Regions from separate parts of the Microbacterium sp. zg-B96 genome, predicted to be linked through region 3. Evidence: predicted binding sites of a transcription regulator. Region 3 holds the regulator's gene; each other region holds the start of a gene.
The links. Region 3 encodes LexA, which represses DNA repair genes until DNA is damaged. Its sites were predicted from a motif close to TCGAACANNTGTTCGA; they were not measured.
Positions count from the first base shown of each region.

Region 1: QNO11_RS11775 (HNH endonuclease signature motif containing protein) is a predicted target of LexA. The motif match lies at 3,716-3,731, and genes of this name have one in related genera.
Region 2: QNO11_RS00775 (Rv2578c family radical SAM protein) is a predicted target of LexA. The motif match lies at 1,583-1,598, and genes of this name have one in related genera.

Region 1 is NZ_CP126738.1:2,511,860-2,518,123, forward strand. It holds gene QNO11_RS11760 (DNA glycosylase AlkZ-like family protein) at 1-552, opposite strand, end outside; gene QNO11_RS11765 (SDR family oxidoreductase) at 549-1,532, opposite strand; gene QNO11_RS11770 (O-acetyl-ADP-ribose deacetylase) at 1,662-2,219, shown strand; gene QNO11_RS11775 (HNH endonuclease signature motif containing protein) at 2,228-3,694, opposite strand; gene QNO11_RS11780 (DUF1697 domain-containing protein) at 3,819-4,355, shown strand; gene QNO11_RS11785 (hypothetical protein) at 4,389-4,787, opposite strand; gene QNO11_RS11790 (nuclear transport factor 2 family protein) at 4,914-5,261, shown strand; gene QNO11_RS11795 (hypothetical protein) at 5,431-5,682, shown strand; gene QNO11_RS11800 (NUDIX hydrolase) at 5,695-6,264, opposite strand, start outside.
Region 2 is NZ_CP126738.1:157,436-163,699, reverse strand. It holds gene QNO11_RS00785 (acyl-CoA dehydrogenase family protein) at 1-260, opposite strand, end outside; gene QNO11_RS00780 (M15 family metallopeptidase) at 448-1,494, opposite strand; gene QNO11_RS00775 (Rv2578c family radical SAM protein) at 1,607-2,653, shown strand; gene QNO11_RS00770 (glycosyltransferase) at 2,697-3,962, shown strand; gene QNO11_RS00765 (amidohydrolase) at 4,057-5,298, shown strand; gene QNO11_RS00760 (DEAD/DEAH box helicase) at 5,366-6,264, opposite strand, start outside.
Region 3 is NZ_CP126738.1:1,074,510-1,080,773, reverse strand. It holds gene hisH (imidazole glycerol phosphate synthase subunit HisH) at 1-481, opposite strand, end outside; gene hisB (imidazoleglycerol-phosphate dehydratase HisB) at 478-1,089, opposite strand; gene QNO11_RS04835 (histidinol-phosphate transaminase) at 1,086-2,171, opposite strand; gene QNO11_RS04830 (LysM peptidoglycan-binding domain-containing protein) at 2,200-2,559, opposite strand; gene lexA (transcriptional repressor LexA) at 2,816-3,514, shown strand; gene QNO11_RS04820 (S9 family peptidase) at 3,664-5,571, shown strand; gene hflX (GTPase HflX) at 5,646-6,264, opposite strand, start outside.

The DNA of each region.
Region 1 (6,264 bases), 1.4 Mb from region 3:
GCGTTCGGCGAGGTCCCACACGCGCTGGCGGCCCTCGCGGCCGGCGATCGCGACGACGCCCTGGCACATGAGGAACTCCAGCATCTGCGGAACCTGGTTGGCCCCCGACCAGCCGTCGGGCGGGCGGCTGACCTGCGCGGTATCGGGGATCTGCCCGGCCAGCAGTGGCCCCTCGGCCCGCAGGCGCGCGATCACGTCGGCGCGGAAGCGGTCGTTCGCCTCGAGCCACCGCCGGCTGCTCTCCCGCTGCGGCCACGCCCGCATCTCGGGGAGCATGAGCGGCAGCATGCTCATCGGGCGGAAGGTGCCGGCGAACTCGAACAGCAGCCGGTCGCCTTCGACCACCTTGCGCAGCTGCCCCGGTTCGTACGACCACCCGATGCGCGACCACAGCACGGTGTGCTCGCAGGGCGCGATCGTGGCGGTCGGGTCGATCTTGATGCTGCCGAGTTGCTCGGCCACTTCGACGACGTCGCCGGGCCGCACCGCGTCGAGCAGCTGCGCGCGCACCGCGATGCGGCGCGCCTGGTCGAGGGTGAGCCGGTGGGTCACGGGCTCGACGCTAGTCCAGAGGTGCCCCGCGGGGCACCGGTGCGCAACAACTCCTCCGCGACGGTCCACATCCGCGTCGCGTCGTCGGCGTTCACCATGCGGCGGAACGGATGCCACCGGCGCGCGGCTCCCACCATCTGCAGCAACCCCGATGGTGCGAAGAAGTGGCCGTGCGCGGCATCCGTGGCATCCGTGGCATCCGTGGCATCCACGGTGAGCGCCTGCAGCGCCGGTTGCGCGGCCTGCGTCAGCGGGTTGCCGAAGTTCGTCGCTGCCGCGTGGACGAACCCCTGCGGCAGTCGGCGGCGCAGGTCCGACGCGATCGCCGAACCGGGGGCGATGCCGGGGTGCGCCTGCGCCACGGTGATCCCCCAGCCGTCGGCGGCGCTGCGGCGGGCGAGTTCGGTGCCGACCAGCGCCAGCGCGAGCTTGGATCGGCCGTAGGCGCGCAGCGCACCGTAGCGGCGTTCGAGCTGCAGGTCGTGCCAATGGATGCGGCACACCGCGGCGCCGAGGCTGGTCTGCATCACGGTGCGCGCCCGCGATGCCCGCAGCAGCGGCAGCAGCCCCACCGTGAGGGCGAAGTGGCCGAGGAAGTTGGTCTGAAAGTGAAGTTCGAAGCCGTCGGCGGTGACGTGGCGCTCACGGTCGCCCAGCATCACGACGCCGGCGTTGGCGAGGTAGAGGTGGATCGGGGTGCGCTCGTCGTTCAGCTCGCGAGCCAGTGCCGTGACGGAGTCGAGGCGCGCGAGGTCCAGGTCGCGCAACTGCAGGCTCGCGTCGGGCGCCGTGCGGCGGATGTCGTCGATCGCGCGGCGGCCCTTGTCGCGGTTGCGCACCGGAAGGATGACGTGCGCGCCGGCGGCGGCGAGCGCGCGGGCGATCTCGCGGCCGACCCCGTCGCTGGCGCCGGTGACCAGCGCGTTGCGGCCGGTGAGGTCGGGCAGCCCGGGCAGCGGGGCGGCGCTCGTCGTGGCCATGGCGTCCCTTCGGTCCCCCAACGGATACCACGCCGGCCGCACCCAGCGCAGTCTGCGGCGACGGATGCCGCGTCGCTGGGGCGGCGCAACCCCTCGCTGAGAAGCGCGGTCGCGGGTGACACTGGCGTCATGACGAAGATCATCGCGGTGCACGGGGACATCACCGACCAACGGGTGGACGCGATCGTGAACGCCGCGAACAACGGCATGCGCGGTGGCGGCGGCGTCGACGGCGCGATCCACCGGGCGGGCGGCCCGGCGGTGCTGCGGGACTGCGTCGCGCGCTTTCCGGACGGGCTCGCCACCGGCGACGCCGGCTGGACGACCGCCGGCGAACTGCCGGCGCGGTGGGTGATCCACACGGTGGGCCCGAACTTCGCCGCTGGGCAGCGCGACCGGTCGCTGCTGGTGTCCTGTTACCGGCGGTCGCTGCAGGTGGCCGACGACCTGGGGGCGCGCACCGTGGCGTTCCCGCTGATCAGCGCCGGGATCTACGGCTGGCCGAAGGCGGATGCCATCGCCGCCGCCGTGGAGACGATCGCCGCCGCCGACACCGCGGTGGAAGAGGCGCGGATCGTCGCGTTCGACGCGGCGACGTACGAGCAGGTGGCCGCGGCCACCGCGGCGGCAGCCGGCGCGGCGGCATTCGGAGCGGCCGACGAGACGGGCGCGGGCGGCGCGGGCTGATCCGCCGCTCACGCCGCGCGCCAACCGGATCTGTCGGGCGGCGGGTCCCACGCCCACTTCACCGGGGACTTCGACCGCAGCACGATCGGCGCACCCCCACACGGCGGATGCAGGATGAACGGTCCCTGCCCATCGCGGGTGATCTTCCACCCCGCGTTGTGCAGCAGCATGTGATGGAAGCGGCAGAGCAGGATGCCGCGGTCGATGTCGGTCCGGCCCTGATCCTCACCCCAATGGTCGATGTGATGCGCTTCGCAGTACGAAGCCGGGCGGTCGCACCGCGGCGCCATGCAGCCGCCGTCGCGCGCCGCGAGCGCGAGGCGCTGCTTCGCCGTGAACAGGCGCCGCTCGCGCCCCACATCCAGCGGGTTGCCACAGCTGTCGACGGTCACCACGACCGACGCGGTGTCGCACAGCGTCCGGTCGAGCACTGAGCCGGGCATCGCTGCCCCGCCGTCCTCGACGTGGGCGACGCTCAACAGCCGCCCGAAGGCGTCACGCGGACCGACGGCATCCTTCACCGCAATCAGCCGCACGCCGGGCTGGCGAGCGCCGAACACGTCTTCGACGGACGCGAGGGCGCCGGCCCGCAGCACGTCCATCATGAGGTCGTAGGTCAGCTGGTCGTTCGTGCGCGGGTCGTGCGTGAGCGCCTCAGCCTCGGCGCGCTCGGCATCGGTGACGAACCGCGGACCACCCCGTCGCGGCCGCAATGCCGCGGAGATCATCGAGTCCACCCACGCGTACATCTCGTCGTCGAAGTCGATGCGCGCGTGGTGCACGCCGTCGGCGTCGGTCCACATGCGCCACGAGCGGTCGGCGAACCGGCGCGCGAACCGCTCCTCGGCGCCGGCGGGATCCAGCGCATCGCGCACGGCGCGCGCCCGCTTGGCCAGTTCTTCCACGGGCATCCCGGGCACCTCGTCCATGAGTTGCTCGGCCGCGATCGCCCAGACGGCCGCCGCCCCGTCGCCGTCGCACGGCTCCCCCAGCCCGCGCCGGATCGCGTCGTGCTGCGCCGTCGTCAGCGTGCCGTCAAGCATCGCCGCCCGTAGCCCCGCGTGCCACGGCGGCGGAGGCGCGACCACCGGCACCGGCCCACCCGGCGCACCCAAATCCCGCGGTTCCACCGCCGCCACGTCGTCAAGCAGCGACGAGCCCACCCGCACCGTGCGGGTGGCATCCGCGCGCGAACCGCCCGTGATGTCCTGGATCATCGTCACCGGCGACCGATGCCCTCGCTTGCCCGCGAGACCACCGTGCGGCGCCGCGGACCGCTCCGTGATGACAGCCGCCGCCACGACCTGCAGCCGCTCGGCGCACCCGATGACCGCGGCGGAGTCTTGGAACAGCGCCACGACGTCGTCGTCGGACAGGTTCCGCACTGCCGCAAGCAACGCATCGGGCTCGACATCGAGAGCGTCGTGGCCGCTGACGGCCTGCGCTCTCGTGGCGAACTCGGCGAGGAAGGTCATACCGACATCATGCTCCTACCCTCGGACATTTGTTCGAGGGTAGGGGCGAGATGTGGACAACTCGCCGGCCTAACCGACTGGGGAGCCACCGCCGCACCGCTCCCCCGCGGCGTAGCATCCGACCGTGATCTACGCCGTCGGATTCCTGCGCAACGTCAACCAGGGCCAGCGCGGGCACCCGTCCACTGCCGACATCCTCGCGGCGTTCGCCGACGCCGGGGCTCCCGACGCCGTCACGTTCCAGAGCAATGGGACGGTCCTGTTCACCGCCGACGATCCGCAAGCCGTCATCGCGGATGCCGTGACCGCACTGGCCGCCCGCACCGGGCTCCAGCGTGCCGCGTACGCGCTGCCGTTCACCGAGATCGAGCGCATCGTCGCCGGGCACGCCGACCAGCCCGACGCGAGTCGGCGCGAGGTGAGCTTCCACGGCCGTCGCGGCGGCAGCATCGACATCGCCGACCCCGACGTCGTGCGGGTCGCTGCCGAGTACCGGTGCCGGATCCTCGAGTTCGCCGACGGCTGGGCAGTGTCGCTGAACGACATCGAGGGGGACGGGAACGGCACGCCGGTCATCGAGCAGCTCACCGGCCACCCCGCGACCTCGCGCGGCCTGCGCACCCTGGCGCGCCTGGTCAACCGCTTCGGATCCGACGCATAGGCACCGGGCCCAGCCGCACCGACCCATACCAAATCACTTCATCAGATCCTCGAACTCCGCGACGGCGACCACCCCCTGCGCTCCGGCGAGCAGTCGCGCGTCCTCGGCCACGAGAGCATCGGCCTGCAGCACCGCGACCGCGAGGTACTCGGCGAGCGGGGTGTCCTCCCACCCCAGCTGCGCGGCAAGCTTCCACGCCGTCGCGCGTGAAACGCGGTCGCCGAGCAACCGGATCTTCAGCTCGGCGACTCCCTCCAGGCGCGCGCGCCCGAGCTTCTCGTCGAGCGTTCCCTCCCGCACCGCTCGATACAGGCACGAGAGCGCATGCGAGCGCAGCACCGATGGTGCCACCAGCGAGTGTCCGGCGCCGAGCGGGCGGCCGTCGGCGAGGAGCCGCAGCGCCGTGGGCGCGTCGATTGCGAACCGAGTCATGACCGGATGATGGCAGCCACCCCCGACACGACGGATGCCGGACTCAAGAATCCCCCACCCCGGACCCCGAGAGGCCGCCGCCACCACCCCGTTGCCCATGTCCGACCCCAGCGCTAGACCGGTCGCATGAGCAGAACACGCGAATGGCTGAACGGTTACATCACGGCGTGGGAGTCGAAGGACCCCGACGACGTGCGCAAGATCTTCACCGAGGATGCCGAGTACTTCTTCCAACCCGACGATCCGGAGGCGGCGCGCGGAATCGACAAGATCATCGAGGAATGGCTCGACCCCGAGCCGACCAAGGCCGAGCACAACCTCGACGTGCTCGTCGAGAACGATCAGGTCGGCATCATCTCCGGCCACGTCACCTACCCGGGGCACTCCTCCTACGTCAACCTCTGGGAGGTGCATTTCGCGCCCGACGGCCGCGCCCAGAAGTTCGTGGAGTGGTGCCGGCGCGACGACGAATAACGACGACTAATAACACCGAGATTCACCGCCCGCGCGACCACGGCTCGCGTGGTCGGGCATCGAGCAGACCGACCTGCTCGAGCGCGCGGTGCCGGGAGACGTGATCCGGTCGGCGATGACCCCCGGGGGCACGTCGCGCAGGTGGTCCCAGCGGCAGTGGCTGACGAGCGTGAACGGCACAGCACGGTCGACGGGCTGCAGCACGGTCGACGGGCTGCAGCACGGTCGCGTTGTCCAGGCCGGTCTGGTCCTGGAACCAGCCCGCCGTGTATTGCCACGCGAACAGTGCCGGTACATTCTGGCATTCCCGCCGATCGTCGCGCTCGGACACGACGACCTGGTCGCCTCGGTCGGCGCCGTCGTGCAGCGGTACCTCATCGATGACTTCGTCCCGATACAGCAGCAGCAAGCGGTCACCTGACTGCCCCGCACCTCACCGATCGGGCAGGATTTCCAGCGGCAGTTCGCGCGTGGCATCCCACGGCTCGGTCCACCCGAGCCGGTCGAACAGGGCGTCCAGCACCATCGCCGTGAAGCCCCACACCAGGTGCACCCCGTCCGCGTTCGGCACGTGGAACGCAACACTGCGGTACTCCGCGCCGTCGCGATGGATCACCGTCATGCCGCGGTTCGCGGGGTTGAGCAGGTCGGCGACGGGCGCGCGGAACACGTCGGCCGATTCCGCCTGGTCGACAGCGTGCACCGGCGACGGATGCCGCCACCACCCGAGCACAGGCGTGACGAGGTGCCGGGAGAAGGCGAGCGGGATGTTCTCCAGCGGGCCGAGCACCTCGACGCCGGCGGGATCGAGCCCCGTCTCCTCCTGCGCTTCCCGCAGCGCGGCGGCGACGGGGCCGCCGTCACCGGGGTCGATGCGTCCGCCGGGGAACGCCACCTGACCCGGGTGGGCACGCAGGGTCGTCGCGCGCGCCAGCAGCAGCACGTCCAGATCGCGCGACACCGCGGCATCCTGGGCATCGTGCGCGCTGGGCGACGAGTCGAG
Region 2 (6,264 bases), 920 kb from region 3:
GACCCGGCTCCGGCGCCGATCACCTCTTCGTTGACGATCGTGCGGAAGCGGTAGTCCTGCAGCATTCCCGCGCCGCCGAACTCCTCGGGCACCGACAGGCCGATCAGGCCCGACTCCCCGGCTGCGAGCATCGTCGCTCGGTCGATCTCGCCGTCGGCATCCCACTGTTCGCGCTTCTCGTTGGTGACGTACCGCTTGATGAACTCGCGGACGACCTCGCGGAACGCGTCGTGGTCTTCGTCGTAGATGTCCCGCTCCATGCGCAGGCCCCCTTCAGGTTTTCGGCGGCGGCGCCGCCGGGTACTCAGACGTCTCGGTGGGGCACCGCCGGCCGAAGGGCGACGCTGCCGAGGCGAGTCTAGGCTCTGGGACCACCCGAACACACCCGTTTGTGGGATTGAATGCCGCGATGTGCGGAACTGAGTACCGCGGGATTGTGGGATGCCGCTAGTCGGCGTAGTCGGGTGCGGCGGGGAGCCCGAAGAACTCCTCGAGGGAGTGGAAACCGCCCTCGCGGTAGGCGCGCGCGAGATCGACTCCGATGAAGCGCAGGTGCCACGGCTCGTGCGCATAGCCGGTGATGGCGGTGTAGCCCTCTTCGTAGCGGACGATCCAGCCGTACTCCCACGCGTGCTCGCGGATCCACCGGTCGGCAGGCGTGCCGGCGAGATCGTCGAGGTGCCCGCACACGCCGTCGCAGGCGACGACGTCGGCGGTCAGCCCCGACTGGTGCTCACTGAAGCCGGGTCGGGCGCTGACGAGGTCGGCCCCGGCGACGCCGCGGTCCTCGACATGCGCGGCATAGATCGACTGCTGCATCCCGAACGAGCGATAGCCGTTCTGCACCCCGATCTCGCGGCCCGCAGCCTCGGCGGCGGCGGCCATCTCGGACAGCGCGGCGGCGGCATCCGCTCGCAGGATCGCCTGATTGCCGCCGGGCATGGCGCCGGCGGAGACCAGCGGCGACGGGGCGTACTCCAGCGGCGCATAGGGAAGCTGCTTGTTGACCACCATCCACAGCCGGGCGGGATCGGTCAGGTCGACACAGGGCGCGGCTCCCTCGGCGACCGCCTGACGGAACGCCTCGGCGCCACCCGCCGCGGCGATGACGGCGCGGTCGTCGCCGGCGGCGAGTGCCTCGGTCACCTGGGCCTCGACGCAGATCCCGTCGGTCACCTCGGGCTCGTCCGGTGCCGCCTCGACCTGCTCCACCGGCTCCGCGCCGCGCATGGTGGGAACCGGCAGCGTCGTGGCCGCCGGCGCGGCGCGCGTGCCGACCGGCACGCCGTCCTTCGGGCCGGTCTCGGCCACAGGCGCCAGCACAGCGCTGGACAGTGCGATCCCGCCCCACAGCACCAGCGCCGCGAGCACCGCGAGCACGATCGCTCCCCGTCGGCGCGCGGCACGACTGCGCCGTGCGCGCCGCGCCGGCTGCCGCGGCGCAACCGCCGCGCGCGGGGCACGGCGGTACACCGGCGGTTCGGGATCCGTCACCTCCCCATTGTCCCCTTTACGCGTCCCCGCGCCCGCATCGGAACCCAGCGCGCCGTTCGATCCATCATCCACCCCGGTTGACATACTCTCGAAGATCTGTTCCCATGGACCGATGCGGTGGCAAGGTCAGGAACTGGGAGTGGTGGATGCCGACGCCCTGCCCGGAATGGAACGCATCGACGGCCTGGTGCGCTCGGTGACCACGCCCGAGTTCGCCGGGATGACCTTCCACGAGGTGCAGTGCAAGTCGGCGCTCAACCGGGTGCCCGCCGTCTCGGCGATGCCCTTCGACTGGACGGTGAACCCGTATCGGGGGTGCAGTCATGCCTGCGTTTATTGCTTCGCTCGTGGCACGCACGAGTACCTCGATCTGGATGCCGGGAGGGACTTCGATTCCCAGATCATCGTGAAGATCAACGTCGCCGACGTGCTCGCCCGCGAGGTGCGCCGCGGGTCATGGGCGCGGGAGCCGGTGGCGCTGGGAACCAACACCGACCCGTATCAGCGCGCCGAGGGCCGGTACCGGCTCATGCCCGGGATCATCGGCGCGCTCACCGAATCGGGCACCCCGTTCTCGGTGCTCACGAAAGGCACGCTCATCCGCCGCGACCTGCCGCTGCTGCGGGAAGCCGCGGCATCCGTGCCGGTGTCGCTGGCGATGTCGATCGCCGTTCCCGACGAGGCGCTGCGCGCCGCGATCGAGCCGGGGGCGCCGTCGTTCCAGGCCCGACTGGACACCGTGCGGGCCGCCAGGGAGGCCGGCTTCCGGGTCACGGTGTTCCTCATGCCGATCGTGCCGCACCTGACCGATTCGGTGGCGGTGCTCGACGATGCGCTCCGGCGCATCAGGGACGCAGGCGCCGGTCGCATCGTCTGGGGCGCGATGCACCTGCGCCCCGGCGTCAAGCCGTGGTTCATGCAGTGGCTCGCCCGCGAGCACCCCGAACTGGTCTCGTCGTACCGCGGCCTGTACCCCGGGGCATCCGTCGGTGCTCCCAAGGCGTACCGGGTCTGGCTGGCGCGCCGGGTGCGGCCGCTGCTGCGCCTGCACGGTCTGGCCGGCGGCGCGGAGGACGACGAGCCGGTCCGCCCGGCGCGGCCCGGACCGATCGTCACGACCTCGCGCGGCCAGGCGGCGGCCACCGCGACGCTGTTCTGACGCGGTCTTTCGCCCGTCGGCATCCGGGTGCACCATGTTGCGCATGGCACGCATCATGCTCACCGCCATGCCCTTCACCGGCCACGTCACCCCGATGCTCGCCGTCGCCGAACAACTCGGCACTCGCGGCCACGATGTGCGCTTCTACACCGGCAGGGCGTTCGGCGACGCGATCGCCGCGGTCGGCGCCCGCGCGGTGCCGTGGACCGAGGCGCCCGACTTCGACGAGCACGACATGGCGGCGACCTTTCCGCGGCTGGTCGGCAAGAAGGGCCTCGCGCAGCTCCTCGTGAACGTCGAGGACTGCATGATCAACACCGCCCCGGGACAGGTCGCCGACCTGACCGCGGAGTGGTCGCGGGAGCCGTGGGATGTGATCGCCGGCGACGAGCTGTCGGTCGGCACGGCCCTGTTCGCCGAGAAGGCCGGCTGCCCGTGGGCGACCGTCGCCGTGCTGCCGCCCTACATGCCCAGCAGATTCGGCCCGCCCAGCGGCGTGGGCCTGGTCCCCGGCACCAATCCGCTGACGAAGGCGAGGGATGCCGCGCTCCGTGTGATCGCAGCGCGGCTGCTCGGGCGCCCACTGCAGAAACCGCTCGCACGCGCCCGCGATGCCGCGGGGCTGCCGCCCTCCCGTCGCGACTTCAACACCACCGTGATGTCGCAGCAGCTGGTGACGGCAAGCGGTAGCCCTGCCCTCGACTTCGCCCGACCTGACCGCCCCGCCCACCTGCACTTCGTGGGCCTGGTCGCCCGGTCGCCCGGGGACGGGTTCGCGCCGCCGCAGTGGTGGAGCGACCTGGAATCCCGCACCGTCGTCTGCGTCACGCAGGGGACGCAGAACATCGATCCGAGCGATCTCATCCGTCCCACCCTGGAGGCGCTGGCCGGCGAGGACGTCATCGTGGTGGCGACCACCGGCATCCGGGGTCACGACACCCTGCCGTTCCCGGTGCCGCACAATGCCCGCGTGGCCGGGTTCATCCCCTATGCGCAGCTGCTCCCCCGAGTGCAGGTGATGATCACCAACGGCGGCTGGGGCGGCACGCTCGCGGCGCTGGCGCACGACATTCCGCTGGTCATCGGCGGCGGCGATCTGGACAAGCCCGAGATCGCGGCACGGGTCGCATGGGCCGGCGCGGGGGTGAACCTGCGCACCGGCACACCGTCCGCCGAACGGATCGCGGCCGGGTATCGCCGCGTAGCGGGCGATCCGTCGTACCGGGACGGCGCCGCCCGCGTCGGCGCGGAGCTGCGCAGCCTGGGCGGGGCGCCTCGGGCCGCGGAGCTGGTGGCGGCGCTCGCGTAGCCCTCCCCGAGGCGCCCGCCGGGTGCCTTGTGCCGGTGTCGACGGCGACGCAGACTCAGGGCAGAGTCCGCAAGCGACGAAGGGAGCATCCCCGATGGAAGCGCACGAGAACGTCACCGTAGACCCCGCCCTGGCAGATCTGTACCGGGACCTGCACAGCCACCCGGAACTGGGATTCCAGGAACACCGCACCTCCGGCATCGCCGCGAAGCGTCTGGGGGAGCTGGGGTTCGAGGTGACGACCGGCGTCGGCAAGACCGGCGTGGTGGGTCTGCTGCGAAACGGCGACGGTCCGACGGCGCTGCTGCGCGCCGACATGGACGCCCTTCCCATCAAGGAGGACACCGGACTGCCGTATGCCAGCACGGTGACGGCGACCGACGCGAGCGGCAAGGTCGTGCCAGTTGGCCACATGTGCGGGCACGACATGCATGTGACCTGCATGCTCGGCGCCGCCAAAGTGCTCTCCGATGACAAGGGGAGCTGGTCGGGCACACTCATGATCGTGTTCCAGCCTGCCGAGGAACTCGGTGCCGGCGCGCAGACGCTCGTCGACGACGGTCTGTACGAGAAGTTCCCCAAGCCCGACGTGGTGCTCGGCCAGCACGTCGCCCCCCTGCCGGCCGGCAAGATCGCCGGCCACCCCGGGGCGTCGTACGCCGGCTCGGACTCGCTGCGCGTGCGCCTGGTGGGCCGCGGCGCGCACGGCTCCATGCCCGAGGCGTCGATCGATCCTGTCGTCATGGCCGCGGAGACCATCCTGCGCCTGCAGACGATCATCTCCCGCGAAATCCCCAGCACCGCCACCGCCGTGCTCACGGTCGGCTCGGTGCACTCCGGGGATGCAGCGAACGTCATTCCCAACGAAGCCGAGCTGCAACTGAACATCCGCAGCTACACCGAGACGGTGCGCGATCACATCCTCGCCAGCGTCGACCGCATCGTCCGCGGCGAGGCCACCACCGCCGGCGCGCCGCAGGAGCCCACCATCACCGAGATCGAGCGGTTCCCCGTCGTGGTGAACGACGCGGCGGCGCTGGCGAAGACGCTCGACGCGTTCGCCAGCTGGCTCGGCGCGGACAAGGTGATGGACCCGGGGGCGGGAGCGGGCAGCGAAGACGTCGGCATCCTCGCCACGGCCGCCGGTGTGCCGCTGTCGTACTGGCTGCTCGGCGGTGCCGACCCCTCGCTGTTCACGACGGGCGACATGACGGATCCGGCACTGCTGAAGGTCCCGTCCAACCACTCGCCGCACTACGCGCCGGTGATCGAGCCCACGCTCACGATGGGTGTCACCGCGTTGGTCACCGCGACGCGCACCTGGCTGCCGTCGTGACACCGGCCTGAAAACGACGATGCGCCGACCGCCTGGGCAGGCGATCGGCGCATCGGGGTGGGGCTGCTTACGCGTCCACCTCGGCGAGCTGGCGGCCGGCCAGCTCTTCGAGGATGTCGTCGCCGACACGCACCTCGTCGAACGGGGCGTCGATCTCGGCGCGCTCGAGCATCTCGGTCATACGCCGACGGCGCTGACGCGGGATGAGAGTGACGACGGTGCCGACGCGGCCCGCGCGACCGGTACGACCGGAGCGGTGCAGGTACGTCTTGTACTCGTCGGGGGCGTCGGCCTGGATGACCAGGTCGATGTCGTCGACGTGGATGCCGCGGGCGGCGACATCGGTGGCCACCAGGACGTTGACCCGACCGTCGGTCAGGCGCTGCAGGTTGCGCGTGCGCTTGGCCTGGTTCAGGTCACCGTGCAGCGCGACCGCCGAGATGCCGAGGTCGTCGAACTGCTCGGCGAGCATTTCGGCGTACGCCCGGGTCCGGGCGAAGACGAGCGTCTTGCCCGCGCGGTCGACCAGCGAGTTGAGGATCTCGGCCTTGTCGCGGTGATCGATCACCAGGATGCGGTGGTTGATCGTGCTGGAGTCCTGGTCTTCACCGGCGACCTCGTAGACGGCCGGCTCGACGAGGAACTCGTCGACAAGGGCTGCGACCTCGCGGTCGAGCGTGGCGGAGAACATCAGCTTCTGCGCGCCATCTGCGACCAGACGCAGGATCCGCTGCATGGGCTCGAGGAACCCGAGCTCGGACATGTGGTCGGCCTCGTCGAGAACGACGATCTGCACCTCGGAGAGGTTGAGCTTGCCCTGCGCCACGAGGTCTTCGATGCGACCCGGCGTGCCGATGATGATGTCCACGCCCTTCTTCAGCGCGCCGACCTGGCGTGCCTGCGGCACACCGCCGTAGATCTGCGTGGTGAAGATGCCGACGCTGCGGGCGATCGGCTGGATCGTGC
Region 3 (6,264 bases):
GGGTCCATGACTGGGCGGCGTAGGAGTGGACGAAGTAGAACCGTTCCTGCTCGATGCCGCGGAAGAGTACCGAGCCCTCCCCCGCCTCGACGGTGTTCCAGCCCATGTGGGGCAGCACCGGGGCGTCGAGTTCGGTGACGGCGCCGGGCCATTCGCCCAGGCCCTCGGTGTCGACGCCGCGTTCGACGCCGTGCTCGAACAGCACCTGCATCCCGACGCAGATGCCGAGCACCGGCCGGCCGCCGGCAAGGCGGCGGTCGATCAGCTCATCGGCGCGGCTGGCGCGGAGGGCGTCCATCACGGCGCGGAACGCGCCCACTCCGGGCACCACCAGGCCGTCCGCCTCGCGGACCAGACCGCGATCGGACGTCAGCCGTGCGTCGGCACCCGCCGCGACCAGCGCCTTGACGGCAGAGTGGACGTTGCCCGATCCGTAGTCCAGAACCGCGACGACGGGCCGATCTCCGTTGATGCCGGTCACAGAGCACCCTTCGTGCTGGGTACGCCCTGCACGAGCGGGTCGAGGGACTTCGCCTGGCGGAATGCGCGCGCGAAGGCCTTGTACTCGGCTTCGGCGATGTGGTGGGGGTCGCGGCCGCCGAGCACCGTGACGTGCACGGTGAGGCCCGCGTTGAACGCGATCGCCTCGAACGTGTGGCGCACGAGCGATCCGGTGAAGTGGCCGCCGATGAGGTGGTGCTCGAAGCCCACCGGCTCCCCCGTGTGTACGAGGTAGGGCCGGCCGCTGATGTCGACGACCGCCTGCGCGAGCGCCTCGTCGAGCGGGACGAGCGCGTCGCCGTAGCGGGAGATGCCGGTCTTGTCACCGAGCGCCTCGCGGATCGCCTGGCCGAGGACGATCGCGACGTCCTCCACGGTGTGGTGCGCGTCGATGTCGGTGTCACCGGAAGCGCGCACGGTGAGATCGGTCAGCGAGTGCTTGGCGAACGCCGTCAGCAGGTGGTTGAAGAACGGCACGCTGGTGTCGATGTGGCTGCGTCCGGTGCCGTCGAGGTCGAGCTCGAGTTCGACGGTGGATTCGCTGGTCGCACGGCGCACGGATGCGGTGCGAGCCTCGGGACGGGTCATGACTTCGAGTCTACCGAGGCCAGCGCGTCGAGGAACGCTGTGGTCTCCGCCTCGGTGCCCGCCGTCACCCGCAGGTGACCGGGGATGCCGACGTCGCGGATCAGGATGCCGCGGTCGTACAGCGCCTGCCAGGTCGCGGCGGGGTCGTCCACCCCGCCGAAGAGCACGAAGTTGGTCCAGGACTCGTGGGGCTCGTAGCCGAGCGCTTCGAGCGTGGCCGAGATGCGGTCGCGCTGCGCGACGATGTCGTCGACCATGCGCAGCATGACGGGGGCGTGCCGCAGCGCGGCGGTCGCGGCGGCCTGCGTGAGGGCGCTGAGGTGGTAGGGCAGACGCACCAGGCGCAGTGCGTCGATGACCGCGGGGTCGGCGGCGAGGTAGCCGACGCGGGCGCCGGCGAACGCGAACGCCTTACTCATGGTGCGCGAGACCACCAGGCGTTCCCGCCCCGGCAGCAGCGACAGCGCGGTGCGCTCCTCGTGCGGGGCGAACTCGGCATAGGCCTCATCGACGATCACAATGCCGTGGCTGGCCTCGTACACCGCCTCGATCACATCCAGCGACATGGGCGTGCCGGTGGGGTTGTTCGGGGCGCAGAGGAAGATGACGTCGGGCGACGCGTCGGCGACCTGGGATGCCGCATCAGCCGGGCTCAGCGTGTAGTCATGGGCGCGGTGGCCGGCGACCCAGGTGGCGCCGGTACCCCGCGTGAGCAGCGGGTACATCGAGTAGCTCGGCGCGAAGGTGAACGCGGTGCGGCCGGGTCCGGCGAAGGCCTGCAGCACGTGCTGCAGCACCTCGTTGGAGCCGTTGGCCGCCCAGATCTGGTCGGCCGTCAGGCCGTGGCCGAGGTAGTCGGCGAAGCCCTCGCGCAACGCGGTGAACTCGCGGTCCGGGTAGCGGTTGATGTCACGCAGCGCCCGGGCGACGGAGTCGAGAATGTCACCGGCGACCTCATCTGGGATGGGATGGGTGTTCTCGTTGACGTTGAGGGCCACCGGCAGGGGTGCCTGCGGGGCGCCATAGGGGGTCTGGCCGCGCAGGTCGGCGCGGAGGGGCAGGTCGTCAAGACTCACGATCACCCCTCCAATGCTAGAGCGCATGGGAGGCTCAGTGGCCGGCGACGTACTCCAGGGGGATCGACAGGCGCTGGCCTGCGGCGAGGTTCGACGACTCCAGCGCATTCAGACGCACGATCGCGTCGATCACATCGCGCGGGTCCGCCTGGGGCGCGACCTCTTCGGCGATCCCCCACAGCGATTCGCCGGCGGTCACCGTGACGGTCTCGAACGTGCCGGCGGGAGCCGGAGCATCCATCGTTGCGAGGGCACCGCCGCCGCTGAGGATACCGAAGCCGAGGGCAGCGACCGCCGGGAGTGCGGCGATGCCGGCGAGCACGCGGCGACCGCGCGGGGTGATCCGCAGTCGCGTCGTGGACGGTGCGGTGCCTGCGATCTCGATGGTGGTCATGGGGTCCTCCTCTGTGACGATCTTCGCATCCGGCCCTCGGCCGGGAGAGCCGGATGCGAAGTTCTCTTCCGAAGTTATCTTCGATGTTCTAGGGTGTCAAGTACGAAACCTGCTCGGAGATCGAATCGCACGCGACACGCGTACACCTCGTCGCCGTGGCATCCGTCACCGGATACGGTTTCGATAGGAGCACCCCACCACGGACCTCCGACATTCGAAGACCGCTGCCCCGTGCGGCGAGACGGGAGAGGGCGAGATGACCGACACGACACCGGGCGGCCGCGAGCGCGCGCAGGAGAAACCGCAGACGCGCCGCCGCAAGAGCCTGAGCGACAAGCAGCTCGCCATCCTCGAAGTGATCCAGCGGTCGATCGCCCGCCACGGCTACCCGCCGAGCATGCGCGAGATCGGGGATGCGGTCGGGCTCAAGTCGCTGTCGAGCGTGACCCACCAGCTCAACCAGCTCGAACTGAGCGGGTACCTCCGTCGCGACGCAGGCAAGACGCGCGCGATGGAGGTGCTGATCGACCTCCCCGGCAGTGCCGCCGAGAACCCGGCCGATGCCTCCCCCGCTGTGGGCGACGCCGCCCTGGTGCCGCTGGTGGGCCGCATCGCCGCCGGCGTGCCGATCACGGCGGATCAGCAGGTGGAGGAGATCTTCCCGCTGCCGCGCCAGCTGGTCGGCAAGGGCGACCTGTTCATGCTGAAGGTCAGCGGCGAGTCGATGATCGACGCCGCCATCTGCGACGGCGACTGGGTCGTCGTGCGCTCTCAGGCCACCGCCGACAACGGCGAGATCGTCGCGGCCATGCTCGATGGTGAGGCGACGGTGAAGACCTTCCGCCAGCGCGACGGTCACACCTGGCTGCTCCCCCGCAACAGTGCGTTCGAACCGATCGTCGGCGACGAGGCCGTGGTGCTGGGCAAGGTCGTGGCGGTACTGCGCGCGATCTGATCGACGCACCGTCGACGACGACGGAGGGGGATGCCGCTACGACCGCGGCATCCCCCCTTCGCATTGCCGCGTCATGCCCCCACGGTAGCCACGCGACCGGCGGCCGCGGTCGGATGTGACGATCTGTGTCCCCGCGTAACGTGGGATGTATGGTCGACGTCCTTCCGTACGGTTCCTGGCCCTCCCCGCTGTCTGCGGCCGACGTGTCCGAGGCCTCGCCTCGGCTGGAAGGCGCCCGCTTCGTCGGCGACGAGGTGTGGTGGGGGCAGACGGTGCCTGCGGAAGGCGGGCGCACGACGGTGCGGCGGCGACGGCCCGACGGCACGGTGTCGGACGTGCTGCCGGCAGGCTGGAACGTCCGCTCCCGCGTGCACGAATACGGCGGCGGCGCGTGGACGGCCTCGCCCGAGGGCCGGCTGTACTTCGTCGAGAAGGCCGATCAGCGCGTCTACGTCCAGCGTCCCGGCGCAGAGCCCGTGGCGCTGACGCCCGCTGCCGGGGATGTGCGCTACGGCGGGCTGACCTGGCAGGCGGGCACCCTGCTGGCGGTGCGCGAGGACCACACCCGCGGCGAGCGCCCGGTGCGCCACATCGTGTCGATCGGGACCGCCGGCGTGGTCGAGGTCGCCGGTGGCAGCGATTTCGTCGCCCACCCCGCCCTCTCCCCCGACGGCCGCCACCTGGCGTGGATCGCGTGGGATCACCCCGACATGGCGTGGGACCGCGCGCGCCTGCTCGTCGGACGGCTGGAGGCGGGCCGGGTCGCGCAGCCGACGGTGATCTCCTCCGGCGTGACCTCGCCGTTGCAGCCGCAGTGGCAGGGCGATGACCGCCTCGTCTACGCCGACGACCCCACCGGCCGCTGGAACCTGTGGCGGGTCTCGCTTCCGGACGGCGAACCGGTCGCGGTGTCCCCCGCCGACGCCGACACCGGCGGACCGCTGTGGGTGCTGGGCCAGCGCTGGTTCGCCACCCTCGCGGACGGCCGCATCGTCGCGGTGCGCACCAACGGCAACGACGAAGTGGTGCTGATCTCCCGCGACGGGCAGGCGCGCGCACTGGGGCTTCCCACCACCGCGGGCGTGTCGATCGAGGATGCCGCCGGGTCACGGGTGCTGCTCACCGGTGCCGGTGTCCAGCACCCCGCGGGCCTGTGGCTCGTCGATGTCGACCGCCCCGGCGAGGCGCAGCCGCTCGTGGGCGGCCAGTCGCCGTGGGATGCCGCGTGGCTGCCGCGGCCGCGAGAGTTCACCGTCGACGGTCCCCACGGCCCGGTGCACGCCTACGACTACCCGCCGACCAACCCCGACGCCACCGCACCCGAGGGCGAACTGCCGCCGTACGTCGTGTTCGTCCACGGCGGCCCCACCGCTCACGTGGCGGCGGCGGCATCCGGCAAGATCGCCTACTTCACCAGCCGGGGCATCGGGGTGCTCGACGTCAATTACGCCGGCTCCAGCGGCTACGGCCGTACCTACCGGGAACGGCTGCGGGGGCAGTGGGGCATCGCGGACGTCGACGACGTCGCCGCTGCCGCATCTGGGCTTGCCGCCGAGGGCCGGGCGGATGCCGCGCGGCTGGCGATCGAGGGCGGCTCCGCCGGCGGCTGGACGGTGCTGTCGGCGCTCGTGCGCACCGACGTCTTCGCGGCGGGGATCTCCCGCTACGGCGTCGGGGACGCCCGCACCCTCGCCGAGGACACCCACGACTTCGAGGCCCGGTACCTCGACGGGCTCATCGGCCCGCTGCCGGAAGCCGACGCGGTCTACACCGAGCGCTCCCCGCTCAGCCGCCCGGAGCGCTTCCGCGTCCCGGTGCTGCTGCTGCAGGGCGCCGAGGACGAGGTGGTGCCGCCGTCACAGGCCGAAGCGATCCGTGACGCCCTCGCCGCGCGCGGCGTGCCGCACGCGTACGTGCTGTACGAGGGCGAGGGCCACGGCTTCCGCCGCGCCGAGACCGTCGTGCACGCGCTGGAGTCGGAGCTGGCGTTCCTGGGCCAGGTGTTCGGCTTCGACACTCCGGGCGTCGCGCCGGTCGAGCTCTCCCCCGCCGGCTGACCCGCGTTCGGTCGACGCGTCCGGCCCCGCGCACACTCAGCACAGGGACGGATGCGACGACCGAACGTCGCGGGTCAGGCGTCGGTGCGGAAGCGCTCCAGCTCGGCGGCCAGTCGCGGTGACACGTGCGCGTGCAGCGCGGTGCCCTCCTCCTCGTGGGACTGGGCCACGATGTGCCCCGTCTCGTGGGCGGCCGACACCAGATCGCCGCGGTCGTACGGCACGAGCGCTCGCACCTCGACCGCCGGCAGCGGCAACGCCGCCTCGACGACCTCCCGCAGCTGCGCGATCCCCTCACCGGTGCGCGAAGAGACGAACATGGCGTCCGGCTCCAGGCCACGCAGCACCAGCCGGGTGTCCTCGTCGACGAGGTCGGCCTTGTTGAACACGACGATCTCGCGGATATCGCGCGCGCCGACGTCCCCGATCACATCGCGCACCGTCGCCAGCTGGCTCGCCGGGTCGGGGTGCGAAGCATCCACGACGTGGACGATGACGTCCGAGGCCGCCACCTCTTCCAGGGTCGAACGGAACGCCTCCACCAGCTGGTGCGGCAGGTTGCGGACGAACCCCACGGTGTCGGTGAGGGTGAACACGCGCCCGTCGGCGGTCTCGGCGCGTCGCACGGTGGCATCCAGCGTCGCGAACAGCGCGTTCTCCACGAGCACGCCGGCGCTGGTGAGGCGGTTGAGC